DNA from 4 places in the Bradyrhizobium sp. USDA 3262 genome. Region 1 is predicted to be linked to each of the others. Evidence: predicted binding sites of a transcription regulator. Region 1 holds the regulator's gene; each other region holds the start of a gene.

What was found. The regulator LexA, encoded in region 1, represses DNA repair genes until DNA is damaged. The targets are predictions, from matches to a motif close to TGTTCNNNNTGTGTTCNG.
Region 2: a site for LexA is predicted at 1,890-1,907, ahead of dinB (DNA polymerase IV). Genes of this name have one in related genera too.
Region 3: a site for LexA is predicted at 5,975-5,992, ahead of ACVWYP_RS08325 (ATP-dependent Clp protease adaptor ClpS). Genes of this name have one in related genera too.
Region 4: a site for LexA is predicted at 2,922-2,939, ahead of ACVWYP_RS08095 (DNA recombination protein RmuC). Genes of this name have one in related genera too.

The regions. Positions count from the first base shown of each region.
Region 1 covers NZ_JBSSCT010000001.1:5,789,614-5,797,469, reverse strand. Annotated here, with positions in the region: gene ACVWYP_RS27150 (hypothetical protein) at 1-63, opposite strand, end outside; gene ACVWYP_RS27145 (SPW repeat domain-containing protein) at 313-675, shown strand; gene ACVWYP_RS27140 (MFS transporter) at 1,010-2,338, opposite strand; partial or broken gene ACVWYP_RS27135 (ComEC/Rec2 family competence protein) at 2,771-5,055, shown strand; gene ACVWYP_RS27130 (hypothetical protein) at 5,052-5,279, opposite strand; gene ACVWYP_RS27125 (hypothetical protein) at 5,425-5,853, opposite strand; gene lexA (transcriptional repressor LexA) at 6,111-6,815, opposite strand; gene ACVWYP_RS27115 (molybdopterin molybdotransferase MoeA) at 7,058-7,856, opposite strand, start outside.
Region 2 covers NZ_JBSSCT010000001.1:4,544,495-4,552,350, reverse strand. Annotated here, with positions in the region: one part of gene ACVWYP_RS20750 (IS630 family transposase) at 1-153, opposite strand, end outside; one part of gene ACVWYP_RS20750 (IS630 family transposase) at 155-490, opposite strand; gene dinB (DNA polymerase IV) at 581-1,828, opposite strand; gene ACVWYP_RS20740 (hypothetical protein) at 2,251-2,517, shown strand; gene ACVWYP_RS20735 (hypothetical protein) at 2,782-3,882, shown strand; gene ACVWYP_RS20730 (tetratricopeptide repeat protein) at 4,040-4,507, opposite strand; gene ACVWYP_RS20725 (hypothetical protein) at 4,799-5,143, opposite strand; gene ACVWYP_RS20720 (hypothetical protein) at 5,207-5,677, opposite strand; gene ACVWYP_RS20715 (type II and III secretion system protein family protein) at 5,712-6,722, opposite strand; gene ACVWYP_RS20710 (TadE/TadG family type IV pilus assembly protein) at 7,172-7,579, opposite strand; gene ACVWYP_RS20705 (pilus assembly protein TadG-related protein) at 7,579-7,856, opposite strand, start outside.
Region 3 covers NZ_JBSSCT010000001.1:1,798,059-1,805,914, forward strand. Annotated here, with positions in the region: gene mscL (large conductance mechanosensitive channel protein MscL) at 1-255, shown strand, start outside; gene ACVWYP_RS08305 (hypothetical protein) at 306-473, shown strand; gene ACVWYP_RS08310 (class I SAM-dependent methyltransferase) at 519-1,337, opposite strand; gene ACVWYP_RS08315 (Rrf2 family transcriptional regulator) at 1,324-1,788, opposite strand; gene ACVWYP_RS08320 (tetratricopeptide repeat protein) at 2,121-4,208, shown strand; gene ACVWYP_RS08325 (ATP-dependent Clp protease adaptor ClpS) at 4,216-5,946, opposite strand; gene ACVWYP_RS08330 (mechanosensitive ion channel family protein) at 6,261-7,856, shown strand, end outside.
Region 4 covers NZ_JBSSCT010000001.1:1,755,868-1,763,723, reverse strand. Annotated here, with positions in the region: gene dapE (succinyl-diaminopimelate desuccinylase) at 1-157, shown strand, start outside; gene truA (tRNA pseudouridine(38-40) synthase TruA) at 376-1,113, opposite strand; gene fmt (methionyl-tRNA formyltransferase) at 1,113-2,048, opposite strand; gene def (peptide deformylase) at 2,273-2,800, opposite strand; gene ACVWYP_RS08095 (DNA recombination protein RmuC) at 2,971-4,179, shown strand; gene ACVWYP_RS08090 (GIY-YIG nuclease family protein) at 4,463-4,768, shown strand; gene ACVWYP_RS08085 (AmpG family muropeptide MFS transporter) at 4,847-6,223, shown strand; gene ACVWYP_RS08080 (hypothetical protein) at 6,473-6,916, opposite strand; gene recR (recombination mediator RecR) at 7,065-7,670, opposite strand; gene ACVWYP_RS08070 (YbaB/EbfC family nucleoid-associated protein) at 7,671-7,856, opposite strand, start outside.

The sequences.
Region 1 (7,856 bases):
GGCCTTGGCGCCATGTGCCTCGAGCAACTGCCGCGCATAGTTGTGGATTTCGATTTCTCGCATGGCGTCATACTCCTCTCGTCCTGAGCGCAACCGCAAATACCGGTCGGGCCGCGAACCGCAGACGTTGACACCTGGTCAAGCGCCCACAGTGTGCATCTTGCTGCGGCGCGATTGCAAGAGCGCTTTCCGGGCGCCCGGACCGCAGCATGGTCGTCGGCTCGCGGATCGGCAGCGGCAACACATCGCAGGTCGGACAGATGCTTTTTTGTCCGCGCCGCACCATGTCTTCGGAAGAAGGAGGTGAGGATCATGCGCATTCAACACTGGCAGGATGCTGCCAGCCTGTTGGTAGGCGCCTGGCTGGTCGCATCGCCGTTTGCACTGGGCTTTTCCGGGGCAGCTCTCTGGATCTCCATCGCGCTCGGATTGGGCGTCGTGCTGTTCGCCCTGGAGGCATTCATCATTCCGTCCTATCTGGAGGAATGGGGCGAGATGCTGATGGGGTTGGCTCTGGTGGTGGCACCCTGGACGTTCAACTACCAGCAGGGATCGGTCACGACGAGCAGCGTGCTCGCCGGCGTCGTGGTGATCGTGCTTGCTTGCTGGGAGCTGACGATGGATCGTGATTTCGCCACCTGGTGGCACGATCGCTGGCATCACCGAGCGGGCTGAGAGGCAGCTGATTGAGACGTTGGCCTGACCGCCAACCCAAGGCGGCCGGAGAGGTTGGAACTGCGCAGCGCCGGATCCCCTCCGTGCCGCATCGGCGTAACGCGGATGCAGGTTCGACGAAGACATCATGCCCGAGTGGAGAGTACGGGACGAACCAGAAGCGTCGTCCCGCACGCGCTGGAAGGCGGCCACGGCTGCTGCTGCAGGGTGAGAGCGTTTTCGAGCGAAGTGGATGCCGGTTCGCGTAAAGAAAACGCGTCAAAACAAGATTCTGGAGCCCCGTTCCGATCCCATCGGAACGGGGCTCCAGTCGCCCGTCAGCAAGGTGACTCCGTCACGATGCGGCTTTCGCCTCGATCTGCTCCCAGATTCTGGTCTTGCGTGTCTCGGGCATGATGAAAACCGCGATCACGAAGCACACCGCGGGAACGACAATCGGGTAGATCAGCGCGTAGCCGATGCTGCCGGTGGCCGCGAAGGCGGCTGATGTGATGAACGGCACCAATCCGCCGCCCCAACCATTGCCGATATGATACGGCACCGAGACCGAGGTGTACCTGATCCTGGCCGGGAAAAACTCCGCCAGAAACGCGCCGACCGGCCCGTACACCATCCCGACGTAGCAGACGAGGATGAAGATGATGAAGACGGCGACCGGATAGTTGATGTGTCCCGGCTGCGTGACCGTGCCGAGCCACAGATACAGCGGATAGTAGGTGATCGCGGCAAGCAGCATGCCTCCGAGGATCACGGATTTGCGGCCGATCTGATCCGACAGCCAACCGAAGAAGATCAGGCTCGGCGTTGCGATCAACAGTGCGGTTCCCACGATGTAGGCCGAGGTAACCGCATCGACCTTGGAGACCTGCTGCAGGAAGTACAGTGCCCAGAATTGACCACTGTACCAGACCACGCCCTGTCCAATCAGGACGACGATCGCGATCAAGATGTACTTGATGTTGGAGCTGAGGAAAGCTTCCCGCCAGGGATTCCTGGTCATCTGTCCGCGTGCCTTGATCTCCTGGAAAATCGGCGTCTCCTGGAGCTGGAGGCGGATGTAGATGGCGATGGCCACCAGCAGGAACGAAACCAGGAACGGTACGCGCCACGCCCATTCGTCAAAGGCCTGATTGCCGGCCCAGGTTCGGGTCAGAACGATCACGGCCAGCGACACCACGATTCCGAGCGTTGGCGAGGTTTGTAGCCAGCCCGTGTAGTAGCCGCGGTGGTCATCCGGAACATGCTCGGCGACGTAGGTGATGGCGCCGCCATATTCGCCGCCCAGGCAGAGACCCTGGATCATCCGCAAGCCGAACAGAACGAATGCGGCCGTCAGGCCGATCGATTCATAGGTTGGGATGAGTCCGATCGCGCCCGTTCCCAGGCCCATTCCGCTCAAGGTAACAAGGAATGTATATTTGCGGCCGACCCGATCGCCCATCCATCCGAACAGGAAGGCCCCCAGCGGGCGGATCAGGAATCCCGCAGTGAACAGCGCGATCGTGCTCAGCAGGGCTGCGACGGGGTGGGATTGCTCAAAGAACTTGACCGACAGAACCGCGGCCAGACTGCCAAAAATATAAAAGTCGTACCATTCAATGATGTTTCCCACTGATGCAGCAACAATCACGCGACGAAAATCACTCGGTACTTGAATTGCCATGTGCTGCTCCTCTCAAATGCAAACGCTACGCCTCGCGTTTTTCAGCGATCTGTCCGCTCGCGGAGTGCGCATGGTGCACGGCGTTACAGGCGAGATTTTGCGAGTTCGTCCGCAACGCCTGATCTCAGGGGAGTTGTGGCCACCTGAGAGGAGCTCCAGCGGCCTTCAAGTGCCGCGAGCCGTCACTGCCTCATCCCTGTCTCTTTGGGAGTGGAGGCATCAGGACAGTCTAATCCCAACGGGATCGGTATCTTATGAGACTTTCGGCTCGATCGATTTGACGCAGGCGGCAGCTGTGGCCCGGCGCCAGGTCGGCAAGGCGCAGGACGATCCAGGTACCCGGGCGTTGCCGGTCCGTATTCTGCATCCGTTCCGCTAGTCGGGTGACGGGGCCATCCGCTAGCCTGCCGCCCGGCAGGGATCGCAAGCGGAATGGCGGAGCAGGGCACGACGCCGGGCGGCAAACGCGGCTACGCGGGGACGTGGCCGCCGCGCGCGGCCGCGCCGGTCGGCGGCTATCTCCCGGCGCGCGTCGGCATCTGGAAGCCTTTCGTCGAGACATTGCGGCAATGGGCGCGCGCTGAAGCGGGGGCGGGCCGGTTGTTGCCCTGGATGCCGGTGGCGTTCGGCACCGGCATCGCCTTCTATTTCGCGGCCGAGCACGAGCCGGTGCTGTCGGTTGGGCCACCGTCGCAATCCTGCTCTGCCTGCTGGCGCTGCTGCTGCGGCGGCGCAGCGTGTTTCCCGTCATCGCGATGCTGGCCGCGGTGGCCGCGGGCTTTGCGACGGCGACCTGGAAGACGGCGCGCGTTGCCCACACGGTGCTGGCGCGGCCGATGTTTTCGGTGGCGTTGACCGGCTTCGTCGAGACGCGCGACATCCGCGAGAAGACCGATCGTTTCGTGCTGCGCGTGGTTTCGATGGAGAGCCCACGCGACATGACGAAGCTCGATCGTGTCCGGCTCTCGGTGAAGAAGGGCACCGCGCCCGATGTCGGCAGCTTCGTTGAGTTGAAGGCGCGACTGTTGCCGCCGCTCGGGCCGCAGCGCCCGGGCTCCTATGATTTCGGACGAGACCTGTATTTCCAGGGCATCGGCGCCTCCGGCTTCGTGATGGGCGCGGTCAAGACCAGGGAGCCGGCTGCGACCGGCGGCTTTGCGCTGCGCTACGCCGCCTTCATGCAAGGCCTGCGCGACGCCATCGACGCGCGTATTCGCACCACGCTCGACGGCGACCAGCGCGCGATCGCAACCGCGCTGCTCACCGGCCGGCGCGACGCGATCTCGACGCCGGTCAACGATGCGATGTTCATCTCGGGGCTCGGCCATGTGCTGTCGATCTCCGGCTACCATATGGCCGTGGTCGCCGGCGTCGTGTTCTTCGCGGTGCGCGCGCTGCTCGCGCTGTTTCCGGCGCTGACGGCGGGGCATCCGATCAAGAAATGGGCCGCGGCGGCGGCGCTGGTCGCCGCGGCGTTCTATCTGTTGCTGTCGGGCGCGGAGGTCGCGACGCAACGGTCGTTCTTCATGACCGCCGTGGTGTTGCTCGCCGTGATCGTCGACCGCCGCGCGATCACCTTCCGGACGCTGGCGGTGGCGGCGCTGATCGTGCTCGCGATCGCGCCGGAGGCGCTGGTGCATCCCAGTTTCCAGATGTCGTTCGCGGCGACGCTCGGGCTGGTGGCGCTGGTGCAGATCGGGCTGCCGAACCTATTCGCGTCGCCCGACCATTCGGCGACCGCACGGGTTGCGCTGTGGGGCGGCCGCGAGCTCACGATGCTGATGCTGGCCTCGCTGGTCGCAGGGCTTGCGACGACGCCCTACGCCGCCTTCCATTTCCACCGCGTGACGCCCTACGGGCTGCTCGCGAACCTCGCGGCGATGCCTGTCGTGTCAGCGGTCGTGATGCCGGCCGGCCTGCTGGGGCTCCTCGCCATGCCGTTCGGCTTCGACGGCGTGTTCTGGGCGATCATGGGCCTTGGCATCGACTGGATGATCCTGGTGACGCAATGGGTCGCCGCACTCCCGGGCGCGGTCGGCCGCATGGCGGCGTTCGGGATCGGGCCGCTGATCGCAGCGAGCGCCGGCATCATCCTGCTCGGGCTGCTGCGCACGCCGCTGCGCTGGTCTGGCGCCGTGCTGCTCGTGATGGCGTCGGTTTGGGCGCTCAGAGTGCCGCAGCCGGACGTGCTGGTCTCCGGCGACGGCCGCAACGTCGCGGTGCGCGGCGGTGACGGGCGGCTGCATTTGATGCACAGCGCCAAGGATGCGTTCCTGGTCAAGGAGTGGCTGGCGGCGGACGCCGACGCGCGGACCGCCACCGATGCGTCGCTCGGCGAGGGCGTCTCCTGCGATGCCGGCGGCTGCGTGGCCCAGGGACCTGGCGGCGCCTTCGTCGCGCTCGCGATCCGGCCGGAGGCGCTGGCGGACGACTGCGAGCGCGCAGGCCTGATCGTGACGGCGCGGCCGGCGCCGCAGGGCTGCGCGGCATCGGTGATCGATGCCGAGCGGCTGCGCCGCCACGGCGCGCTGGTGCTGCGACGGATCAGGGACGGCTATGCCGTCGATGCGGTGAAGCCCGGCGGGATCGACCGGCCATGGTCGCCGGCGGTTCCGGGCGACGGCGAGAGCGAGACCACGCTGCGCGCGCCCGGCGCCGCGCCGCGGCCTGCCGTGGACGCGACGCCGGCCGAGACCGATCTGCAGGGCGATGATTAGCGGTGGTCCGGTGAGGGGCCGCTCGGCAGCTCGAACAGGCCGAGATGGTATTCGTCGGAATCGGGGCCGGCGTCGGGCTTCTTGACGAGGGTGAAGGAAGCCTCGGGAAATTGCTCCCAGACTTTCAGGTCGTCGGCCGTCACCGTCAGCCAACCGAACCGGAACATGTAGCGGCCCGGTTCCGTGACGCGTCCAGCCTTTTGCCATGTGACCTTATCGACCACCGCGCACGTCCTCCGTGCCCGATGATGCGCCAAGGCGCCGGCCGACGCAAATCTCCCCATGCGCCCCGGAAGCGGAAGTCCGGGGTCGCCCGAAATTGCTTAGGTCATTCGCCGCCGAACAGCTCATTCCGCGGCGACGATGCGCTCAACCCAAAAACAGCGTTGCGAATGCGGAGGGCCGCCGCTCCACAACCTTCGGCTTCTGCTCGACCGGCGGATGCAGCGCCGGCAATTGCAGCACGCTGACGCGCTGTCCCTCGACCAGCTGGGTCACCAGGACATGGCTGCCGTCGGGGAATTCGACCGCGTCATGATGCCGATCGGGCACGTCGGGCTCGACTTCGTTGAACACGCCGACGCGATAGTTCAGCGTCTTGGTCCAGATCCAGCGGCTGTCGTAGCGAACGTTCTCGGCGAAAGCGAGCTCGGTGCCCGGCAGCATGCAGACCGCGACAGTGGGATCGTTCTCCGAAGCAAAGCCGCGGGTCGACGTGCCGCGGAACGTCGTCGTGATCAGCGTCTCTCCGACAATGGCGGGGCGCGATGCCACGGCGTGCAGACTATAGTCACACATCGGATGGCTCCTCATTTCGAGGTAGCGACCCGTGCCTCTCCTTGAGGCATTAGGGCCTCTACCAGAGTGGACGATAGCGAACGAGCTTCTGCTCGTTTCTGGGCGATTGTACGACTGGTCCGAGACCGCCTCCGATCACAAACACGCGACGCTGCGCGAGAGGTATCGGAGCGCATCGGGCAGGCCGTACGCTACACTATCATGCAAGGAACGATCCGACGTGTTGCTCGTTCCCGGCCGCCGCAAGTATTTGCAATTCAGTATTTGCGATAAAGGCCGATCAGCTTGCCCTGGATGCGGACCCGGTTCGGCGGCAGGATGCGCACTTCATAGGCGGTGTTGGCCGGCTCGAGTGCGATCGATGCGCCGCGGCGGCGGAAGCGCTTCAGGGTGGCTTCCTCCTCGTCGATCAGCGCCACCACGATGTCGCCGGTATTGGCGACGTCGTTGCGCTGGATCAGCGCCATGTCGCCGTCGAGGATGCCGGCATCGACCATCGAGTCGCCGCGCACTTCGAGCGCATAGTGCTCGCCGGCGCCGAGCATGTCGGGCGGCACGCTGATGGTGTGGCTGCGGGTCTGCAGCGCCTCGATCGGCGTACCGGCGGCGATCCGGCCCATCACGGGGACCGCGACCGGACGGTTGCCGTCGTCCTCGGCGATCGGCGGCGTGCTGGCGCGCCGGCCGAGGGTGCCTTCGATGACGCTGGGCGTGAAGCCGCGGCGGCCGTTGCCCCCGCCGGCCGAGAGTTCGGGCAGCTTGATGACCTCGATGGCGCGGGCGCGGTTCGGCAGGCGGCGGATGAAGCCGCGCTCCTCCAGCGCAGTGATCAGGCGGTGGATACCGGACTTCGAGCGCAGGTCGAGCGCATCCTTCATCTCGTCGAAGGAGGGCGGTACGCCGGCCTCTTTCAGACGTTCATTGATGAAACGCAGAAGTTCGTACTGTTTGCGCGTGAGCATCTCGAGTATCCCCCGGTTGATAGCGTCGTTCGATTCCGAGACTCTTCTGGTGGGGCCTGCAGGCGGGGCCTGACCTCAGGAGCATGTGCTCGTTGCACCTGCTTCCACCCGGCTTCCCGATTGTAGACACCAGTACTCGAAACAAATCATGAACGGACACTATATGTTCGATATGTGTTCCGCAACCACTTAATTTCCGGTGAACGGATCAGGCAACGCACAAGCGGCGGGGCGCAAAAACCCTATTCGGGCAGTGTCAGGATCTCGCATTCGCTGCCTTTGACGGCCGCAGCCGCGAACGGCGGACGCACGAGAAGTGCCCGTGCCGCAGCGAGATTCCCGAGCAGCGACGAGTCCTGCTGCGTCACCGGCGTCGCGATCAGCGTGCCGTCCTCGCGCGCTTCGAGCCGTGCACGCAGATAGTCCTCGCGCTGGTCGTTGGCGGCGAGGTCGCGGCCGAGCAGGGCGCTCGTGCGGCGATGATGGATCACTTCCCGGCCGCTCAGCGCCCGAATCAACGGCACCAGGAACAGGAAGGCGCAGACATAGGACGACACCGGATTGCCGGGCAGGCCGATCACCCGCATCGCATCGAGCCAGCCATGCATCATCGGCTTGCCGGGCCGCATCGCAATCCGCCAGAACGTCATGTCGACGCCCTCGGCTTCCAGCGACCGCTTGACGAGATCGTGGTCGCCGACCGAGGCGCCGCCTGTCGTGATGAGGACGTCGGCGCCGGCCTCGCGCGCCCGGCGAATGCCGGCCGTGGTCGCCTCCACCGTGTCGGCGGCAACGCCGAGGTCGACGGTCTCGGCGCCCTCGGCGCGCGCCAGCGCCCGCAGCGCGTAGCCGTTGGAATAGACGATCTGGCCGGGGCCGGGCCGCGAGCCCGGCATCACCAGCTCGTCGCCGGTCGCCAGCACCGCGACCTTCGGGCGGCGGCGCACCGCAAGTTCCGGATAGTTCATGGCGGCCGCCAGCGACAGCGCGCGGTCGGACAGGCGGCTGCCGCCGCTGAGCAGCACCTCGCCCGCGCGGAAG
Region 2 (7,856 bases), 1.2 Mb from region 1:
CCATCCCCGCAAGGGCGCCATATCGGTCCTGGTCCAGGTCTCGTCGATGAAGACCAGCCGCTCAGCTTCGACGCGATCTTGATACTTTGTCCACTGGGCTCGTCGCCTCGCGACCTCGGGTCGATCGCGTTCGCCAGCCGCCACGCTTTTTTTTGAAGCTGAGCTTCTCGGCATGGACGAAGTCCCACACCGAGTGGTAATCGACCTTCAGGCCGCGACGGGCGAGCTCGGCAACGAGACCACGTATGGTGAAATCGCCGTCCCTGATCCGCTGCGACAGCCAGACTGCGTGGTCTCCCGAAACCGCCTTCGGCTTGTGACCGCCCATCTGGCCAGGCTCAACGCTGCCGGTCTCATCGACACGCTGCATCCAGCCGATGGCAGTGCTGATCGCCACCCCAAACTGCTTGGCGGCCCGATTGCGGGACATCCCGCCCTCAACCGCGGCTACGACACGGTTACGGAGATCCAGGGAATAAGGCTTGCCCATCCATACCGGCCTCCTATCCAGCCAGCATGGTGAATCAGAAACACACTGATTTGGGAATCCCAAATCGATTCAACCTAAACCCATCCCGCTTTAGAGCTCTCTCTCGGCAAGCTTGCGAAACGCATCGGGCACCGAATGAACCGCCTCCAGCGCGGCTGAACCATATCCGATCGCCTCCCAGCCAAAGCGCTCGCGGATCTTGTCGATCGCACGGTCCGCCGCCCAGCGGGCCATCCCTGTCGGGCTTCCAGGGCGAAGCGCTTCATCCGCCAGTCCGAGTGGAAGCTCCAGCGCAAGATCCCAATGCTCCTCGAGATGCGACACCGAGATCGCCAGCAGCGAGATGATCTTCTCGCCGGGATGGTCGGCAAGGGCGGCGCGCACCAGATTCTCGGCGAGCCGGGCCAGGACGATGGTCGTACACACCGGCGCATCGAGCGTCATCGAGCGCGTCACCGACTTCAGGTCGGCGAAGCGGACGCGCACCGTCACGGTTCGTCCGGGCCGTGACTTCGCCCGAAGCCGCGTGGCGACGCGGTCGGCGAGATGAAGCAACGTTGGCCGGATGACTCGCTCGATCGCAGGCTTTCGGCCAAGTGCCGATTGTGCTCCTGCCGATCGCGCACGCCGGTGTGGCCTGAGCTGTCGCGGATCGCGATTCCAGGCCAGCGCGGCGAGTTTCTCGCCCGCTGCCGGACCGAGCAAACGCGTCAGCGACCGTTCCGACAATTTGGCGAGCTGACCGATCGTCGCAACGCCGATCGCGTCCAACCGGGTCCTGGTGACCGGCCCTACCCCCCACATCAACTCAACCGGCAATTCGTGAAGGAAGCTTAGCTCGGCGGCGGGATCGACGACGACAAGCCCGTCGGGCTTTGCGACCTGCGAGGCGATCTTCGCCAGATGCTTGGTGCGGGCGACGCCGACCGAGATCGGAAGGCCGAGCTCGGTGCGCACGCGCCACCGGATCGACGCGGCTATTTCGGCAGGCGTTCCGAACAGGTGAGTGCAGCCGGCAACGTCCGCAAACGCCTCGTCGATCGAAATTCGCTCGACCAGCGGCGTGAAGTCGCCGATCACCTTGATGGTCGCGTCGCCCAGGCGCTGGTAATCGCTGAAATGGCCGCCGACGAAAACGAGTTGCGGGCACAGTTGACGCGCTTCCCGCCCCGACATGCCGCCATGCACCCCGAAGGCCTTCGCCTCATAGGACGCCGCAAGCACAACCCCGCCCCCGACGGCGATCGGCTTGCCGCGCAGCGATGGCTCGAGCAGTTGCTCGACCGATGCGTAAAATGCATCGAGGTCCGCATGAAGGATGGTGGCTGCTGCTGCCATCTCGACCCGTTCATCCCTGACCTGACCGAAGCCGCCCGTCTCCGGACGTGGAAATTGACAATAGAACAAAATAGGAACATTCTGGAATCGAGTCAATCCAGCACGTCGCCGCGGCCGCTGGCGCCGCAAACGACGCTAGGCGTCAACGCGCGTTGCCACCGCGCGCGCTTGCCGCGCGAGGGGGTCTGCCGGCACTTCCTTCAGCCGCCTTCGCCACATCGCCCCCGGTCTCGGCCCGCGGGAGATCGAAGTGGGAGTTGCTGCGAGGCATTGACGCGACGCACGTCAGCGGATCGTTCGAGATGCATGACGGCGGCTTCTGCGATGGACGACCGCACGCAGCTTGCGCGTATTGCCGCACCAGCTCACCCATCAGCTGGCTGACTTTGCCGCGCAGGGCTTTTTCGGCTAGATATTTTGCAATGACCGACCAATCTCATCAGGTGGACTTCCAAGCTGCGGCCCACCTCTACAAATGGCCTTCGCTCAACAACTCGAGGCGAGAGGATCGCGCGCCCTATATGGTCGTCAACGGAACGCTCGACCAATGCATTCGGGATTTCATGGGCAAGCCCGAGAAGACGCGACATCTTTACGAGATCCGGACCAAGTCGCAGCCTCCCCTCGTCCCCGACGTGCTGTCACCCGAGCACGTGATCGAGCTCTCCAGGCTTCGCGAGTTTCTCTGAGGCGCGCAGCGAACGCGATCCCGACGCGTCGCGTTTGCGGAGCGACTTATCCATCTGTCGTAGGTCTGGTGCCGGATTGTTTGCCCCTTGGGGAGCCGGTACACTTGCTCGACTCCCTGACTGACCGACGTCCGTGCCGGCATGATTGATCCGCTTCGACCCGCTGAGGCTCGCACGTCGCCTGCACGGGAGGGGAACGGCCGCACGGCCGGTTGATGGGGCATCGCGAGGCGCCGCATGAGGTTCAATCTGGCGATCCTGAGTGTGCTGGCCGCGAGGCCCGGGGAGCGGATCGCGATCGACGAGGTCAGCCGCGAGGTCAAGCGCATGATCGCGGCCGGCGATGAAGCCACGCAGTCGAAGCGGCCCTCCGAGCTTGGCGACGCCGACGTCTTCCAATCGGGATGGGCATCGATCAACGATGCGGGCCTGCAGATCACCGATTCGGGACTCTCGCTGTGGCGCTCGCTCGAAGCCGCCCGTATCGAACAAATCCTCAATCAACAGGAAACGGAACGATTGGACACTGTTGCAGCCGACACGCGCCATTCAGGTGCGGACACCGCGATCGACCAACCCGACGACGTTGATCTCGAGCTCCCCGGCGTGACGCGCGAGGACCGCGACGACCGCCAGCCATCCGGCGAAGGCCGTTCGACCACTGCTCCCGACATCCCCTCGGGGGGCTCTCCGATCATCCCAGCGCCTGCATTCGGCTCCTTTCAAGAGACGAACCGAACGGCTTCGCGGCTGTCCGGTCTGGTCAGCTTGCTCGGCACGACCATGCCGAAATTCGCCGGCGCGCGGCGACGGCGATCCGTGGACGATGTCCCGGATCGTCGTGCCGATCGTCGAGGCGGATTGACGGGGCTGGCGGTGGCGTGCCTCAGCCTGATCTCGGTCGTCGCTTGCGTTGCCGCCGCGATTGCACTTGGTCAACTCTCTTCGCTGAAGTCGGACATTGCCGCCTTGCGACGGGAGATCGCGCCGCTGAGGGAACGCCTCGCCAGACTCGAACAGGTCGAAGTCGCAAAACGCGATGCCGCCCAGCAGGAAGATGCGCAGAACAAGGCCGAGGCGGAAAAGAGGCTGACTGACGGCGCAGGCGAACAGGCCGCGCTCAGCCTCTCGCGTGAAGAGATTCAGTTGATAAGGGAGTACATCAAGGCAGCGCCTTCGGCCGGCGCGGCTGTCGCGCCGATCAATGTCGGCGATCCCATCACCGGTGGAATGATTCCGCTGCCTTCACCGCTCACGGAAAAGCTGCCGCGTCTTGTCGGCGCGAGATTTGCGACCCGCAACGGTGCCATCATCATCAGCACACGAAACAGCCGCCGCGTCGATGCCGTGCTGATGCCGAACTAGATCGTGGCGAGGTCAAGTCGCAGGAGCGAGCTGCCAAAATATCGAAAACAACCCCATGCAAAGGAGCCGGCGGACCCGGCAACTCGACGCGTCGGGCAAAATTGGGTATTATAATACCTCTAAGAAATCGTGCAAAGGCTCGTGAACCGCTGTCAACCTACGGCTGATTATTCGGCGGACGCTCGATGAACTTCCGGCTGCCGTTGAGAAGCTCGAGGTTGTTGGCGATGACGGGGTTGCCCGGATCGAGCGAATACGCCTTCTCGAACTTCCGCCGCGCGCCGCTCAGATTGCCGCGCAGCATGAGGGAATAGCCCTGATCGTTGAGGATCTGGACGGTCTCGCCGCCAAGCCGGATCGCCTGCGCATAGGCCTGATCGGCAAGATCGAAGCGGCGCAACTTGTCATAGCTCGCCGCGAGCCCGACCCAGGCCGTCACGTCCTTCGGCGCCTTCTCGACCGCGTCCTTGAAATAGCGCTGCGAGATTCCGTAATTGCCGCGGTTGTAGTGCTCGAGCCCCATCCGCACCGGCTCGTCGGAGGGATAGTATTTGACGTCGGTCGGCTCCTGCACGGGGTCAGGACCGGCTGGAGCGCCAGGCGCGACCACAGCGGCGTCACGCACAGTATATTCTTGCACCGTATCGCAAGCCGCCAATGCTGTGGTCAGTAAGGCGCTAGCCAGCCAAAAAGGAATGCGCCGCATAGCCACTAATCCCCGCCCCACCTACTACCGCTTAAAAACACGATTCCACGCTAACACGGGTGGGGTTAGAGACGTGTTACCGGCTAGCCACATGCACCCGTCGAAATAGAAGACGCTCCTGACGCCCTGCCCTGGAAGACCCCAGCATCCAACGCGAAATGACTAACGTCGCGTCAAGCCTTGCTGGTACCAGTAGCAGTATCATTTTTATTAAGGTCGGCCGCCCACTGTGGCCACGCCGGTCCCCAAGTAGACGCTACCACCTGCGTCCACTGCTGCTGCCGTAGCGCCTGCAGTTCCCATTGGGGAGTGACCCAACCCCGGCAGGTCTCCTCCGAACGCCGGTAACGGATCGCGCGGCTGGTTGCCGGCACGATAGCGCGTGATAGCGCCATTGGTCTTCGCGGCCTGAGAGACGATCCGGCGATCGCCGACGTAGCTCGGCCAGGGATGGATCGTGTGGGTCACGGCATTGACCTGCTTCGCGTCCCCGGCACTTAAGGTGATGGTATCCGAACGCTGGAAATAACGATCCATTTCGTCATTGCCGGCCAAGCCATTACAAGCCCCGAGCGTGAAAACTGCGAGTAACGCCGTGCATGTCATATCGGTCGTCCTTCAGTTGAGCGTCTTGACTACGGGCTGGTCGGTTACCACCGCAGGTGGCGCAGATACCCGGACATCGGGGGCGATGATGTGCCCGTAGGGACCTTTGATGTCACCGCCGGAATTGACGTAGTCATTGTAGCGCTTTTTCACTTCCATCTGGCCGTTGAGGAAGAAGTCGACATCGTTTGCAGGCAGGCGGGAGTCCAGCGGCGACGCCAATTGCTGCCCAGGTGCCGCCGGCGCGACCAGACGCGGCGTCACGATGACCACCAGATCCGTCTCTTTCTGCTGATAAGACGCGCTTCGGAACAACGCACCAAGGACTGGCACCGAGCCGATCCAGGGCAATTGCTGTACATCCTGTGCGTTGCGGGTCTGGAGCAGGCCGGCAATTGCAAAGCTCTGGCCGTCGCGCAATTCAACCGTGGTCCGAGCGTTGCGGCTGCTTAATGCCGGAATTGTCGTCCCCAGGATTGTCACCGCATTGGTGAAATCGAGCTCGCTGACCGACGGCTCAACCCGAAAGGTTGATTACGCCGCGCGAGAGAACGGTGGGTACGAAGCCCAACTCGACGCCGAACTTCTTGAATTCGATGGTGACGGTGGGAAAGCCGTTCGTAGTGTTGGAAGCTACCGGCACCGGAAATTCACCACCCGCCAGGAAGCGCGCTGCATCGCCCGACAACGCCATCAGGTTGGGCTCGGCCAGGCTGCGCACCAGCCCTTTTGTCTCCAGCGCCTGCAGCAACAGATCGACCGAAGTGCCATTACTCGTTTTCAGCACATTCGTTAACAGGTTACCGAACGGAACTGCGCCACCGATCAGCCCTGACGCGGTGGATAGAACAGGAACGCCTTGAGGGGTCTGTGAGGCTACCGGTCTGCCAGCAGTTCCGCTATTTCCAACCTGCGTGAGGTTGCCATTGCCGGCATAGAGGTTCACGCCCAGTTCGCGGCCAGCCGACCTCGCGACCTCGAGGAAGCGCACTTCCAGCATGACTTGCTGCGGCGCAGCCACGTTCATGGCGTTGACGACGATGCCGCCCTTCGGGACGGTGCCGGTGGCAATGGCCATGGCTTTCTCGGCGGCGACCGCATCGGCGGCCATTCCGCTCAGCACCACCTGCCCTTCGGAGGCGGATACGCGAATGCCGCGGGTGCCGGTGCTGGACTGGATGCTCTGCTGCAGATTGCCGATGTCGATCGTGACCTCGACATCGAGGATGCCGATCTGCTTCATCGAGCTGTCGAACAGGATGACGTTGGTGGTGCCGGTCTTCTTGCCCTGGACGTAGATCAGGTGATCGCTCAGCGACTTCACGTCGACGATATCGGGCGAGCCCGCGACGATCGACGAGAACGCGGTATCGACCCTGAAGGTCCGCGACTTGTTGATCGTGACCTTGACGCGCTGGACGTCGCTCATCTCGCTGACGAACACGCCGCTGGAGGACGGCGCCCGCCGCTCGGCGGCGGCAGCAGGATCGGTGAAATGAAACAGGGCGATCGCAGCGCCAAACGCCATCGCGCTCAAGGCAACCAGCCCAAGTCCCGCATCGACCGAAACGCGACTTCCCATCATGCCAATCCCCTTCGCCGCGTCTCCGCGACGATCCCCGTAAACCTACGACCTCGGCGTCCCGATCACTCCCGTTCGTCCACCACGCCGTAGAGCTTACAGTCTGTCCGACTACAAATCGTTACTCGCAAAATTCCCATTCCCGGCGCACCGGGCACTCACCCGGGTCGCAAGGCCGCTAATGGCGGCTCTGGGATCATCCCCTGTCACGCGCCTCGATTGCAAGGAAAGAGGTCCGCCCGGCCGCGGCAACCCCGGAGAAAACTCCCCGATGTTGCCAGCGCGCACCACTTCCGTGGTCCGGTTGAGCTATTTCTCGGCCCGCCCACGGCCGAGCCGGCCCGGCGGCCGCCCCAAGCCGGCGCCACCGATCAGCCTCACCGAATCGAGTCTCCTCAGAACGGAATTGTGGTCGACACGCTCGGCGAGTTGAGGGACGTGCCCCAGATCGGCATGATCATCGAGAAAGACACCGACGCCGTCACCGTCAGCGCCGAGGCGCCCGCCGTCGTGGTCACCGTCGGCGCGAGACTGGCACCATACAGGAAGGGAGCAACGGCCTGCTTCTGTGCAAGCGTCAGATAGTCACCGGTACAGGTGGATGGTGAATTGGCCGCCAGCACGGCGGGCGTGTAGCAGCTGATCATGTTCGCCCGGGCGCCGGCATCCGCAAGCAGGCGCAACGATTGCATCGTGATCGCGTATCGTCCGAAATCAAAGATGGCAAAGATCAGGGTGAACAAGGGCACGGCGATGAGGCAGAACTCGAGAGCCGCCACCCCGCGCTGGTCGAGCCTTTTCATCACTGCACCAACCGCACGCTCTGAACGTTGGGCTTTGCTGCCCCATCCGACGTACACTTGCTGTTGTCCAGGGTCGTATTGCCCTGGAAATTCACCGCGTAGGCTATGACCTGATAGCAACCAGTGGCCGGGGCACTCGACGAGCTGTTGCCTCCGTATGTGACAGGCGAATTTGGTACGTAAACCGTGCCATTGAAGTAGCTGCTGGAGCTGCCAGAAATGTTGACGCCCTGCTTCGAATAGGCCTCATTGTCATAGATGAGAAGGTCAGTCATCA
Region 3 (7,856 bases), 4.0 Mb from region 1:
TTCACCGCGCTGTCGAAGTCGGTGACGGCGACCAACCTTGCCGATGCCAAGAAGCAGGGCGCGGTGCTGGCCTGGGGCAACTTCCTGACCCTGACGCTCAACTTCCTGATCGTCGCCTTCGTGCTGTTCATCGTGGTCCGCCTCATGAACCAGCTCAAGCGCGAAGCGCCCGCGGCGCCGGCCGAACCGCCGAAGCCGACCAAAGATCAGGATCTGCTCACCGAGATCCGCGATCTCCTCAAGTCGCGCGCGTAGTAACCGCTGCGAATGCCACTGCGTACAGCCCCCAGCTCTGGAGCCTCACCATGCCAGATCAGGTCAAGCTGCCCCGAAAATTGTCGCAAGAGCCCGGTGGTGCAGAGCCGCTACGGCCGAGCCACCGGCGGGTCATCGAGGAACTCGATCGCTGGGCCAATAGCCCCGGCCTGCAGCCGCCGAGCGATGAAGAAAAGCCGGACGACGACAAGCGCTAGCGCCGGCAGGGGACCGCAAACGTAGTCGGATCACGCCAGCTGCGGTCAAGCCCGCCGCGCCGTCGCGATCAGCGCGGTCGACGGAATCGCGAAGCTGTCGCCGACCCGCCTGCGCGCGATCTCGGCGCGGAAGGCGCGCGCGACTGCGGCGCTCTGGTCGGCATCGAGCCCGCTCCAATGCGGCATGAACTCGAACAATTTGTCGACGTCGGCGGGATTGGCGACATTGAGCTTGAAGTCGTGGGTGATCTCGGCAATCGCCGGATCGGAGAAGTCGGCGGCGATGAGCGCAGCGGCGAGGCGGCCGGGATCGGCGAGCTCGGCGAGGCCCGTGCAGGGCATCGGCGTGACGTTGTCAGGATAGAGCCGCCGGATGATCTGCGAGAGCAAGAGATGCACGGCGGCGCCATCGGCGCTTTTCCAGACCGCAATCGCCGCCGATCCGCCTGGTCGCGTCACCCGCGCCATCTCGCAGAGGCCGGCGCGCCAGTCCGGAAACAGCATCACGCCGAACACCGACACCGCCGCGTCGAAGGCGGCATCCGGCAGGTCGAGCGCCTGGCCGTCCATCTGCCGCGCCTCGATATTTGGAAGCCCATGCGCATGGACCCGCGCCACCATGCCGGCGGAAAAGTCGATCGCAGTGACCTGGGCCCCGGTGCGGGCGGCGGCCAGCGCCGCGGCGCCGGTGCCGGTGGCGACGTCGATCACCCTGGATGATGGGTCGATCGGCAGCGTTGCGACTGCGGCGTCGGCGAACAATGTCGTGAACGGCTGCGACTGTGCCTCGTAGGCGGCGACCATTTTGTCCCAGTGCGCGGGATCGTTGTACGGCAGAGGTTTCGCCTGCTCACTTGACTGCATGAATCTGGTCCTCGAGACTTTGCTTGTGTTTGGCGAGCCGACGCTTGAAATCCCTCGCGAGCGCATCGAGCGTTACCGCGCCGAGCCGCTTCAGGAACAGCGCTTCGACCTCGCGAAACGTGTCTCCGAGCGCGTCGTTGACGGCCTGTTCGACCAGGCAGCCGGGATTTTCCGAGCGATGGCCCATCGCGACGATCGTGGGCGCGCCGACCGCGCGATAGATGTCCGCGAGCGTGGTGTCGGCGGGATCGCGCGCCAGCGTCCAGCCGCCGCCATGGCCCTTCTCCGAATGCACCAGGCCCTGCTCGCGCAGCCCCGCCATCACGCGGCGCACCACCACCGGGTTGGTGGCCATCGCCTGCGCAAGTTGCTCCGACGTGACCGGCTCGCCGGCCCCGATCATGTGGAGCAGGCCATGCAGGACACTGGACAGACGGCTATCTCGGATCATGTAACTTCATATGTTACATGACGCGGCGGCCGTCAAGGGGGCGATGGCGGGCTCCTGGTCGCCCTCCTACCTCCCCTTGAAAAGGGGAGGTCGCTTTGCTCGTCAGAGCAAAGCGGGTGGGGATCAGCTCGCTCCACTTGCAGCGTCGTCTGCGGCTGACCCCCATCCCGACCTTCCCCCTTTCAGGGGGAAGGAGAAGAGATCAAGGACCTGCACCTCGGCTTTGATTGTTCAACCGAGATTCGCGTGCCGGATTTTGCGGCGCCGCCCGTTTAATCCGCATCGGGGTCGTTGGCAGGGGCGGTATCGTGGGCAGTGTGGCGGTCGATCGGATGTTGCGGGATGCGGTGGCGCATTACGGCGCGGGCCGCGCGGCGGAGGCCGGCACGCTGTGCGGCGACATCCTCACCGCCGATCCCGACCACGTTCTGGCGCTGCATCTGTCCGCCGTCATCGCCTTCGTGACCGATCGTGCCGCGGAAGGCGCGCTGCTGCTGAATCGGGTCTTCAACCTCGATCCGGATCATGCACCGGCTTTCGCCACACTCGGCGACGCGCTCGCCGTGAAGGGCGAGCACGAAGGCGCGGCGGCGGCGTTCCGGCGCGGCGTCACGCTGCGGCCGGACGATGCCGGCCTGCACATCAAGCTCGGCGTTGCGCTGTGCGATCTGTCGCGTTTCGACGAGGCCGAGACCGCGTTCCGCCGTGCGATCGCACTCGATGGCGGCCTGACGCGGGCGCGGTTCAACCTCGCCGTCGCGCTGGCCGGGCAGCAGCGGCCGGTCGAGGCGGAACAGGCCTATCGCGAGGTGATCGCGCGCGATCCGGTCTATCGCGGCGTCTGGCTCAACCTCGGCAATGTGTTGAGCGATCAGAAAAGGCACGAAGCGGCCGCCACGGCCTATCGCCGCGGACTTGCCGCGGATCCCGACAATGTCGGGCTGCATTGCGGCCTTGGCGCGGCGCTCTATCGCCAGGGCTTGCTGGAGGATGCGATCCTGCACTACCGCCGCGCGATCGCACTCGATCCCGGCAACATCGCGCCGCAGCGCCTGCTGGCCATGGTGCTGCACGAGGCGGGCGAACGCGATGAGGCTATCCGCATCTATCGGCAAGTCTCGGCCCGCGACCCGTCCGATCACGTCATCCTCAACAATCTCGGCGCCTGCCTGTTCGAGCTCGGAGAGGTCGACGACGCCATCGCCTGCGCCGAGCTCGCGCTGGCGCTGAAGCCGGACTACGCCGCCGCGCACACCAATCTCGGGATCATCTTCGAGGCGCAGAACCTGGTCGAGGCCGCGGTCGCCGCGCATCGGCGCGCCATCGAGCTCGAGCCGCTCTATGCCAAGGGCCACGCCAATCTCGCGGTCGCGCTGCGCAATGCCGGCGAGATCGATGCCGCGCTCGTCGCGTCGCGCCGGGCCATCGCGCTCGATCCCGAGCAGCCACTGGCGCACTACAACCACGCGCATTTCCTGCTGATGAACGGCGAGTTCGAGGAGGGCTTTGAGGGGTATCAGTGGCGCCGCAAGACCAGGATGCTCAGCGACGGCGATCCCGTGTTCGACGAGCAGGAATGGCAGGGCGAGCCGCTTGCCGGACGTACGCTGCTGCTGTTTGCCGAATATGGACTCGGCGACGCCATCAATTTCGTCCGCTATGTGCCGATGCTGGCGGGCAGGGGCGGCCGGATCATTCTGCAGGTGCAGCCGGCGCTGGTCGCGCTGCTGCGGCCGATGCTGTCCGATGTCGCGGTGTTCGCGCGCGGCGAGCCGCTGCCGCCGTTCGATCTGCAACTGCCGCTGCTGAGCTTGCCGCGGATCTTCCGCACCACCGTCGAGACCATTCCCGCAGCGATATCCTATCTGCAGGCGGATGCCGGCAAGCTCGCGCGTTGGCGCGAGGCGCTCGCCGGCGTGACTGCACTGAAGGTCGGCGTGGTCTGGGCCGGCAATCCCAGGCACAAGGGTGACCGCCAGCGCTCGCTGCCGGCGGACGCGGTGCTGCCGCGGCTGGTCACATCAGGCGTGCAGCTCTACAGCCTGCAGAAGGAGCCGCGGCCGGACGATGCTCCGGTGCTGCGGGGCCTTGGCGCAGGTATCGTCGACCTCGCGCCGATGCTCGGCGATTTCGCCGACACCGCGGCGGCCGTCTGCGCGCTCGATCTCGTGATCGCCGTCGACACCTCGGTGGCGCATCTTGCCGGCGCGTTGGGCCGCCCGGTCTGGATGCTGTGTCCATATGCGCTTGACTGGCGCTGGCTGCGCGATCGCGCCGACACGCCCTGGTATCCGACCATGCGGCTGTTCCGCCAGGACAAGCCGCAGGCCTGGGACCGCGTGCTGGCCCGCGTGTCGGACGAGCTTGCGCGCGTCGCGGCCGGCGAGGGCGCGCTGCTGCTGCCGGCAGCGGCGAAGTGATCGGCCATCACCCCGCACTCATCCCCTGCGCGCCGCCGAGCAGCTTCACGTTGAGCCGGCCGCCGTCGAACAGCATCTCGTTCAGCGCTCCGTCGATGTCGTCAGCGGTGACATCCTGGCCTCCCTCGCGGGCGATGCTGGCCTGCGCGATGCGGCGCATCAGCTCCTTGATGAAGGCGGCGCTGACGCCGGCGGTGCGCTGCACCGCTTCGTCGACGATCGGCTGCTCCAGCGGCAGGCCTTTGCCGTACAGCCGGATCAGCTTGCCGCGTCCGGTCTCGTCGGGCAGCGGCACCTCGATGGCCTGGTCGATGCGGCCGGGCCGGCCGGCCAGCGCGCCTTCCAGCTCTTCCGGCCGATTGGTGGTCAGCACGAACAGGATGTCGCAGTCCTCCTTCAGGCCGTCCATCTCGTTGAGCAGCTTGTTGAGCAGGGATTCCTCGCACGGTCCGCCCATGTCCTCGCGGTCGCGTGCGATCAGATCGACATCCTCGATCACGACCATGGTCGGCTGCAGCAGCCGGGCAAGACTCATATAGGCGCCCAGAAGGCCGACCTGCTCGGCGGTGATGATCAGCGTTGTGTGGTTTGGCAGGTTGGTGGCGAGATAGCGGATGGTGTGGGTCTTGCCGGTGCCGGGCGGGCCGTAGAGCAGGATGCCCTTGCGGGTCGACTGGCCGAGCCCGCGCAACAGATCGCGGCTCTCGACAAAACCGAGCACGTTGCGGTCGAGCAGCCGCAGCGTCCGGTCCGGCAGGATCACGTCGTCGCGAGCGACCGTCGGCAGGCGATGCACGGTCAAGCCACGCGAACGTCCGCGATAGTTGGCGCCATCCTCCAGCGACAGGATCTTGCCGCGATAGGATCGCGCTGCATGCACGGCGGCTTCCAGTTCGGAGAAGGTGCGCTGCACGAAAGCATTGCCGGCCGCCCCCGCGGGCAACGCAAGCTCGATTCGCAGCGACGGCTCGTGATTATATTCGCGATGGAACGTCAGCAGCACGGCGTAGCGCAGTTCGCCGGTTCGGCACAGCCATAGTCCATTGGCAAGGCATTTCACCGGCTCGGCCTCGCCGATATCGACGTCGCGATATTGCGGCGGCGCGATCGCCGGCGCATTGCGGCCGGCCTTCATCAGCGCCGCGAAGTCGAGCGTCTCGTAGCGATATTCCTCATGGATGCCGAAGAAATGGATTGGATCGGTGAGCAGCTTGTCGATCGCGACCTGAACGTCGGCGCGCATGTGGCCCGGAAACTGTCGCGCCCGTGTCACGATCAGGTTGCGCGGAACGCCGGCGAAATGCCAGTCGAGCGCAACGTAAGCGGACCGAAACGTCTCGCCCGGCAATTCTTCCGAGCTGCGGCGTGCAGCGAGCAGGCATTCGCTGCACAGCGACGCAGTCGTACCGGGGATCAGAATCTCCGTCACGGCCCTCGGGGCTTCGCAGAGATCGCAGGGGCGGCTGGCGTCGGCGGATTCGGTGGTGATCATCAACGGCTGGCCGTTCGAGCGGATCAGCCACTTCGCCGAGTTGAAGATTGCCCGTGCGACCGGTCCCGGATAGGGGCCGCACGGAATGGCGCCCTTGGCCTCGATCAAGGCAGCGGATGCGATGGCTTCCTGCTCGGATTTCCCGAACACCGTGCGCAACAAATCCTGCACGAATTCCAGCGGGGTCTCGTCGTCGTCGTGAATGAAGAGCCGCACCGGACCGTCGTCGCTAAACACGTCGTGCATGAGACCTCCGAAACGCAATTGGGAACAAAAGAACAAAATAAGAACATCATGGCGGCTCCTGCGCGTCAAGCGAAAGTTTCTGCCGTCTCATCCCTGACGTGTAGTGAGCCGATCGGCCGGGAACGCGCACTGGAAGTGTAAACGCGGCTCAACGCCTGTGACGATTGTGTTGCGGCAAATGCCAAGAGATGGCCGTCACAGCGGCAAACTTCCGACACACCATCGGGGCGAAAAGGAGTATCCGACATGGCGCGAGCGCGAGAGCAGATTCCTCCCAAGGGTTTGCGGTCGCGCAGTTATTTTATGAGGCCCTCGTGTCGCACAAACTTCGCCTTGCGCTGCTTCTCGTCTTCACTTTGTTCGTCTCTCCCGCGTTCGCGCAGCCGGCCGCCAAGCCGGCGCCGCCGCAACCCGTTACCAACGACGCGCTGACGCCCGAGCAGGCCAAGCGCGCGCTCGACACGCTGCAGGACGACAAGAAACGCGGCGAGATCATCAACACGCTGCGCGCCATCGCCAATGCCTCGCCGCAGGCGGCGGCGCAGCCGGCGCCCGAGCAGCCGCAGTCATCGATCCCGCTCACCGCCGACAGCCTTGGTGCGCAGCTGTTGCTGATGGTGTCCGAGCAGGTCGGTGAGATGTCGCGCGAGGTCGCCGACGTCGCGCGCACGCTGACGCATTTCCCGGCGTTCTATTACTGGTTCGTGCGCACCGCCAATGATCCGGTCGCCTATGGCCTCTTGATCGATATCGCCTGGAAGCTGGCGCTGGTGTTCGGCTGCGCGCTGGCCGCCGAATGGGTGGTGTTCCGCCTGATCAAGCGGCCGGTCGCGTTCCTGGAAGCGCGGCTGCCGCAGACCGCGCGCATGCCGGTGCAGACGCTCGCCAGCGTCGATCCGCCGTCGTCGGTTGCCGACGTCACGCCGGCGCCCGAGTTGCAGCGGCGCCGGCTGAGCCTGGCGCGGGCCTGGCAGTCGCTGATCCGGCTGCCCTTCGTGCTTGGGCGCCTGTTGCTCGAATTGCTGCCGGTCGTCGTGTTCGGCGGCATCGCCACCGCGCTGCTCGGCACCGAGATCGGCGATCAATCGACCACGCGGCTCGTGATCCTTGCCGTCGTCAACGCCTATGTGTTCTCGCGCGTCTTGATCTGCGCGGTGCGCGCGCTGGCAGGGCCGTTCGGCCTGTTCCGCGTCCGTGCCGAGACCGCGGCCTATATCGAGATCTGGGCCCGGCGGATCGTTGCCGTCGGCGTCTCCGGCATCGCCTTTGCCAATGTCGCGCTGCTGCTCGGGCTGCATCGCGCCGGCTATGCCGCGCTGATCCGGCTCGTGATGCTGGTGGTGCATCTCTTTGTAGTCGTCATCATCCTGCAGTGCCGCCGCCAGGTCGCCGACGTCATCCGCGCGCCGGCCGATCGCACCGGGCTTGCGGCGCGGACGCGCAACCGGCTCGCGGCACTCTGGCATGTGCTGGCGATCGCGCTCGACCTCGCGCTGTGGGCGGTGTGGGCGCTCAACATCCGCAACGGCTATTCGCTGCTGCTGCAATATTTCGTCGGCACCATCGCGGTGCTGCTGGTTACCCGCCTCGTCACCATGGTGGTGCTGAGCCTGATCGATCGCGGCTTCCGCATCAGCCCGGAACTGATCCAGCGCTTCCCGGGGCTCGAGACCCGCGCCAACCGCTATCTGCCGCTGCTGCGCAAGGTGGTCACGGCGGTGATCGCCTTCATTGGCTTCGTCGCGCTGCTCGAGGTCTGGGGTGTCGACGCCATCGTCTGGTTCTATGGCGGCCAGATCGGAAGCCGCCTGATCTCGGCGCTGGTGACGATCGGGATCGCCGCGCTGGCCGCGGCCGTGATCTGGGAAGTCGCCAATGCGCTGATGGATCGGCAGATCGACACCCTGTCG
Region 4 (7,856 bases), 4.0 Mb from region 1:
CACCTCGGACGCACGCTTCATCTCGAGCTATTGCCCAGTGATCGAGTTCGGCCTGGTCGGCCAGACCATGCATCAGGTCGATGAGCGCACGCCGGTGGCCGATCTGGAGAAGCTGACGCGGATCTATCGGGGCGTGCTGGACAGGTATTTCGGGTAGGTCAGCCGCCCGGCTGGACAAAAACATCGAAAACAACCCCATGCACAGTAGGGGTTGGGGCTACGAGCCATCCACCCGCACCAGATACAGCGTGGTATTTCGGGTAGGCTCACATCCGTAGGATGGGTAGAGCGCAGCGAAACCCATCATGGGCGCCGCGGATTCGAAGTAATGGGTTTCGCTTCGCTCTACCCATCCTACGAGATCATTCACACCGCCTAGTAATCCACCCGCATCAGATAGAGCCCGTCCGGTGGCGCCACGGGGCCGCAGGCGGCGCGGTTGCGGGCGGCGAGCGCACCCGCGAGGTCGTCTGCGCTCCAGCGGCCCTCGCCGACCCAGACCAGCGAGCCCACCATGGAGCGCACCTGGCTGTGCAGGAACGAGCGCGCCGACGTCACGATGTTGATGGCGGCACCGTCACGGGTGACGTCGAGCTGATCGAGCGTCTTCTCCGGCGACTTGGCCTGGCACTCGGTGTCGCGGAAGGTGGTGAAATCGTGCTTGCCGAGCAGGCGCTGCGCGGCGGCGTGCATCGCGTCAGCATCGAGCGCGCGCGGCACGCGCCAGACCCGGCCGATGTCGAGCGCGAGGTTCGCGCGCGTGTTGGTGATGCGATAGAGATAGTGCCGCCTGGTCGCGGAGAACCGCGCCTCGAAATCGTCGGGCACGATGTCAGCCGCGAGCACGCCGATCGGATTGGGCCGCAGATGCGCGTTCAGCCCGTCGCGAAAGCGACCGGGCGGAAAATGCTTGGCGATGTCGCAATGCGCGACCTGGCCGCGCGCATGCACGCCGGCGTCGGTACGCCCGGCGCCATGGACGCGCACGTCCTCGCCGCAGATCGCCTTGACCGCCGCCTCCAGCGCGCCCTGCACGGTCGGCGCAGTGTCCTGGATCTGCCAGCCGGAGAACGGCGTGCCGTCATATTCGATGGTGAGCTTGTAGCGGGGCATCAGCTAAGCCGCGCAGGCGGCTTCAACGGCGTGCCGCGCAGAAAATCCGCTGCCTTCATCGGCGCCTTGCCGGCGCGCTGCAGTTCGAGAATCCGGATCGCGCCGTCGCCGCAGGCGATCGCAAAATTGTCGTCGAGCACATCGCCCGGTGTGCCCGAGCCCTTGGCCAGCTCGCAGCGCAGGATCTTCAGCCGCACCGGCTCGCCTTCGCCGGTGAGCTCGCACCAGGCGCCGGGGAACGGCGAGAGCCCGTGAATGTGCCGCAGCACCGCATGCGCCGGCTGCTTCCAGTCGATCCGCGCCTCGGCCTTCTCGATCTTGGCCGCATAGGTGACGCCGTCCGCGCTCTGCTTCGTCAGCTGCAAGCCGCCGCGCCCGAGCGCCGCCAGCGCGCGCACCATCAGGTCGGCACCGAGCGGCGCCAGCGCGTCGTGCAGATCGGATGCCGTCATGCTGTCCGAGATCGGCAGCCGTTCGGCCATCGCGACGTCGCCGGTGTCGAGGCCGACATCCATCTTCATCACCATCACGCCGCTCTCGGCATCGCCCGCCATGATGGCGCGGTTGATCGGTGCGGCGCCGCGCCAGCGCGGCAGCAGCGAGGCATGCAGGTTGAAGCAGCCGAGCCTGGGCGCGTCGAGAATGGCCTGCGGCAGGATCATGCCATAGGCGACGACCACCGCGGCGTCTGCGTCATGCACGCGAAACTCTTCGAGCGCTTCCGGCGTTTTGAGGGTCTTCGGCGTCAGCACGGGAATGCCGAGGCGGCGCGCCTCCTGCTCGACCGGCGTCGGCTGCAGCTGCAGGCCGCGTCGCCCGCCCGGCTTCGGCGCGCGAGTATAGACCGCCACGACCTCATGGCCATGGGCCACGAGCTCCAGCAGCGTCGGCACCGCGAAATCGGGCGTGCCCATGAAGATCAGGCGGAGAGGCATGACGAGAACTCGGTCTGTTCCTCCCCTTGCGGGGAGAGGAATCGCATATGAAGCACGCGGGTCTATCCGCGAATTCGGTTGGCCTCTCCCGCTTGCGGGGGAGGCCGGATCGCATCGAAGATGCGATCCGGGTGGGGGCTATTTCAGCGATACGACTCGTGGAAAGACCCCCACCCCAACCCTCCCCCGCAAGCGGGAGAGGGAGTCGAGTGCCGATGGCGATCCTACTCCGCCGCGCGCTTGGCGGCCTTCTCGAATTTCTTGAAGACGCGGTCGCGCTTCAGTTTCGACAGATAGTCCACGAACAGCACGCCGTTGAGATGATCGATTTCGTGCTGGATGCAGGTGGCGTAGAGCCCCTCCGCATCCTCCTCATGCACCGTGCCGTCGAGATCGGTGAATCGCACGCGCACCCGCGCCGGGCGCTCGACCTCCTCGTAATATTCGGGGATCGACAGGCAACCCTCTTCGTACACCGACAGCTCTTCCGAACGCGCAATGATCTCCGGATTGATGAAGACGCGCGGCTTCGCCGTGGTCTCGCCGTTCTCGTCGCGCTTGGCGAGGTCCATGGTGATCAGCCGCAGTGGCTGCGCGACCTGGATCGCCGCGAGCCCGATGCCGGGCGCGTCATACATCGTCTCGAGCATGTCGTCGGCCAGCTTGCGGATCTCCGGCGTCACCTTCTCGATCGGTTTCGACACCAGCCGCAACTGCTTGTCCGGCAGGATGATAATTTCTCTTAATGCCATGGCGGCGATTTAAGCTGCTGACTTCATGGGGTCAATGCGCTCAGGAACCCGTTAGGACAACGTTAACCACGTTTCTTCACCCCGCATTAACCCGGAAAATCAGGGATGCATTTGCCATAAGCGTTCCCTCTTCGTTCGCGTCGGGCCGCGAATCGGCTACAACTGCCGGCATGAACGAGATTCTCCTCACGATTGGCGACCTTCCGGTCCGTGTCTCCGACGCATTGATCGGCCTTGGGGCGCTGGCGCTGATCCTGCTGCTCGCCATTGCGGTGGTGATCGCACGCGCCAGCCGGCGCGGCGCGGAACTCGCGATGGCCCAGGCCATCCGCGCCGACGAGCTGGAGGAGCGGCTCGCCGACATGCTGCGGGCCCAGAGCGAATCCTCCGGACGCGTGGACGCGATGACGCAGGCGCTGGCCGGCCGCCAGGCGGAGATGGCCCGGGCCGTCAACGAGCGGCTGGATTCGGTGACCCACCGGGTCGGCCAGTCGATGGAGCAATCGACCCGCAACACGATGGATTCACTGCGCGTGCTGCACGAGCGGCTCGGCATCATCGACCACGCGCACAAGAACCTCAACGAGCTCACCACCCAGGTGACGACGCTGCGCGACGTGCTCGCCAACAAGCAATCCCGCGGCGCGTTCGGCCAGGCGCGGATGGAGGCGATCGTCCAGGACGGCATGCCGAAGGGTTCGTTCGAGTTCCAGTACACGCTGACGTCGGGCAAGCGGCCGGACTGCGTCGTGTTCCTGCCCGACCAGCGCCCGCTCTGCATCGACGCGAAATTCCCGCTCGAGGCCATGACCGCGCTGCACGATGCGCGCAGCGACGAGGAGCGCAAATTCGCCAGCCAGCGGCTGCGCGCCGACGTGCTGAAGCATGTGAGCGACATCGCGGAGAAGTACCTGATCCCGGGCGAGACCCAGGACACCGCGCTGATGTTCGTGCCGTCGGAATCGGTCTATGCCGAGATCCATGACGGCTTCGACGACGTGATCCAGAAGGCCTATCGCGCCCGCGTCGTGCTGGTGTCGCCGTCACTCTTGATGCTGGCGATCCAGGTGATGCAGCAGATCCTGAAGGACGCCCGCATCCGCGACGCCGCCGACCAGATCCGCAACGAGGTGATGCATCTCGGCGACGACCTCGGCCGCCTGCGCGAGCGCGTGCTCAAGCTGCAGACCCATTTCGGCCAAGTGAACGAGGACGTCAGGCAGATCCTGATCTCCGCCGACAAGATCGAGAAACGCGCCGGCCGGATCGAGGAACTCGACTTCAGCAAGTCCGAGACCCCGATCGAGGTGCCGCGCTTCGTCAAGCCCAGCACGTCCGACCTGTTCCCCGCCCCGCGCAAGCTGCAGGCGGGGGAGTGATTGTTGTTTCTAGAAGTTGTCCGGCGTGCGCCACCTAATCGATGTCATCGCCCGACTTATCCCGAAATAGCCGCGGGTGGCGGATAGGCCTCTGGGATATTGGATCGCGCGGTCCATGTGCGCAATTGCGCACAGGCCGGGCGATGACAGTCTTTTTGAGGCTGATTCTGGCAACAACTTCTCTATGACGGCACCTAGCGATGTTGCCGACCAAAGATCGCACCACATAATCAGGTGTCATCGCCCGGCTTGACCGGGCGATCCAGTATCCCAGAGGCGGCAGATGGGGGCACGCAGCTACTACGTCTACATCCTCGCCAGCCATATCGGCGGCACGCTTTACATCGGTGTGACAAATGACCTCATTCGTCGCGTCGGCCAGCACAAGTTGAAGTTGGTCGAAGGCTTCACGGAAAAGTACGATGTCGTAAGGCTGGTCTATTTCGAGCAGTTCGATGATCCTGAGAACGCGATCCGACGCGAGAAGCGGCTGAAGAAATGGCGACGCGCTTGGAAGATTTCCCTAATCGAAAAAGACAATCCGGACTGGAACGATCTTTATCCCGAAATTGCCGCAGGTGGCGGATAGGCCTCTGGGATACTGGATCGCCCGGTCGAGCCGGGCGATGACAGTCTTTTTGGGGCCGAATCTGCTACCAACTCCTCTATGACAGCACCTGAAGCGACGTCAGACGCGTCTGCAAAGCCGGAGCCAAAGCCCGCCGCCACCTCCTGGCGCGACAGTTTTGCGGTGTACCTGCAGCCGCGGGTGCTGATCGTGCTGCTGCTGGGCTTCTCCTCGGGGCTGCCGCTGGCGCTGTCGGGCTCGACGCTGCAGGTCTGGATGAAGGAGGCCGGGGTCGATCTTGGCACCATCGGGCTGCTGGCGCTGATCGGCACGCCCTACACGCTGAAGTTCCTCTGGGCGCCGCTGGTCGACGCGCTGCACGTGCCGCTGTTCACGCAGATGTTCGGCCGCCGCCGCGGCTGGCTGCTGTTCTCGCAGTTGCTCTTGATCGCGGCGATCCTGGTGCTGGCGATGGCCGATCCGGCGCGCTCGCCGTGGTTCGCGGCCTTCGCCGCGCTGCTGGTCGCAACCGCTTCGTCGACGCAGGACATCGTGGTCGATGCCTTCCGCGTCGAAAGCCTGCCTGAAAGCGAGCAGGCCGCCGGCATGGCGTCCTATGTCGCGGCCTATCGCGTCGGCATGCTGGTCTCTACCGCCGGCGCGCTGTTCATCGTCAGCGGCTTCGAGTCCGCTGGCCTGGCGCGCCCGTCGGCCTGGATGTGGGGCTATGTGGTGATGGCCGCGCTGGTCGTGATCGGCATCGTCACCGCGCTCGCGGCGACCGAGCCGGCGCAATCGAAGGGCGCGGAGGCGGCCACGCACGCGCAGAACGCCGCGGAACGCGTATTGCACGCGGCGCTCGGCGCGTTCTCCGAGTTCCTCAGCCGCAAGGACGCCTTCGCCGCGCTCGCCTTTGTGGTGCTGTTCAAGTTCACCGACGCGTTTTCCGGCACCATGACCGCGCCGTTCGTGATCGACATCGGCTTTTCCAAGGTCGACTACGCGGCGATCGTGAAGGGTGTCGGCCTCGCCGCAACCCTGATCGGCGGCTTTGCCGGCGGCTTCGTGGCGCGGCGCTATTCGCTGGCGACCAGCCTGTGGATCGGCGGCGTGCTGCAGGCGGTCGCCAATCTCTCATTCTCCTGGCTCGCCCATGTCGGCGTCGATCAATGGGCGCTCGCGCTGGCGATCACTGCGGAGAACTTCACCAGCGCGATCGGCACCGTGATCTTCGTCGCCTATTTGTCGGCGCTGTGCCGCAATCCGCTGCACACCGCGACCCAGTACGCGCTGCTGACGGCGCTCGCCGCGGTCGGCCGCACCTATCTGTCATCGGGCGCCGGCTATGTCGCCAAGGCCGTCGGCTGGCAGGTGTTCTTCGTGATCTGCGTACTGGTCGCGATCCCGAGCCTGATCCTGCTCGCCTGGCTGCAGCGGCGCGGGCATTTCGACGAGTTGGGGCCGGTGAGGGTTTAGCTCAGCCCCCGTAGCCCGGATGGAGCGCAGCCAATCCGGGAGACCTCTCCACTGACGCGACCGTCCCGGATTTCGCTGCGCTCCATCCGGGCTACAGGCTCTCCGCGCGTCGTCCTGGCGAAAGCCAGGACCCATTACCCCAAATGCGAATTGTTGCGCGACGTTGGGGCCACGATCCATCCGACAACCAAAGCCGGTGGTTATGGGTCCTGGCCTTCGCCAGGACGACGATGAGGATGGGTGAGGCAGCTACTTCGCCACCACGCTCCACTTGGTGACGATGGCTTCGCTCATCTCGCCGGCGTCCTTGGCGCAGGCGACCTCGTCGACCTTCACCGAGATTTCCTTGCCGGAGAGGCTTTTGAGCTGCGCGGCCTGGGCGTCGTTGGTTGGAACGAGCTGGAAGGTTTCCGGCCCGGTTTCGAGATTGCACAGACCGTTCGGCGGCGGCAGGCGGCGCGGCTCGCTGGTGATCTGGTAGGTCGCGACGCGCTTGCCGCGGTTCTTCGCGTCGCGCACCTTCATGACGCCGAGTTCGCCCGACAGCACGTCGCCGGCGTGGATCATCTTGCCGGGCTTCTGCGGCGCGTCGGCCTGCTGTGCGATGGCGCAAGGCGCGGCGAACGTTGCCGCCAAAAGCGCAAAGCCCAAACGTACGCCGAACAAGCGTACGCCGAATCGGTGTGCCGTCATTGTCAGTGGTTCCGTATCTTGATTCGTCAGAGCGTGAATGACCGTCCCCGAATCGGCATCCACCCTACCATTTTGTTTCGGTGCGATCTTTTCGGATTGTAACCGATCGCTTGGCGCCCGACGCCGTGCTCGGCGCCGGCATCGCGCGCTAGAACAGCGTCCGCTGCCGCATGGCTGCAGATAGCGTACCTTCATCGAGGTAATCAAGCTCTCCGCCGACCGGCACGCCATGCGCGAGCCGCGTCACCCGCACATTGGCCTCCGACAACAGGTCGGTGATGTAATGCGCGGTGGTCTGGCCATCGACGGTCGCATTGAGCGCCAGGATGATCTCGCTGACCTCGGGCGCATGCGCGCGCGCCACCAGTTGATCGATGGTGAGATCCTGCGGACCGACGCCGTCGAGTGGCGACAGCGTTGCGCCGAGCACGTGATAGCGGCCATTGGTCGCATTGGCGCGTTCCAGCGCCCAGAGATCGGCGACGTCGGCGACCACGACGATGATCGAGGGATCGCGGCGCGTATCGGTGCACACCGTGCAGGGGTTTTGTGTATCGATGTTTCCGCAGGTCTTGCAGACCTGGATCTTGTCGATCGCGACCTGCAGCGCCGCGGTCAGCGGCGTCATCAGGGCTTCGCGCTTCTTGATCAGATGCAGCGCCGCGCGCCGCGCCGAACGGGGCCCGAGGCCCGGCAGCCGCGCCAGCAACTGGATCAGCCGTTCAATCTCGGGGCCGGCAACGCTTGCAGCCATTTAAGTCGGACCAAATCCCGGCGGCAGGCCGAGCCCGCCGGTGAGCGCCATCATCTTCTCCTGCATCGCGGTCTCGGCCTTGCGGCGGGCATCGCCATGCGCGGTGACCAGGAGATCCTCGAGCACCTCGCGTTCCTCCGGCTTCATCAGCGACGGATCGATCTTGATGCCCTTCACTTCCATCTT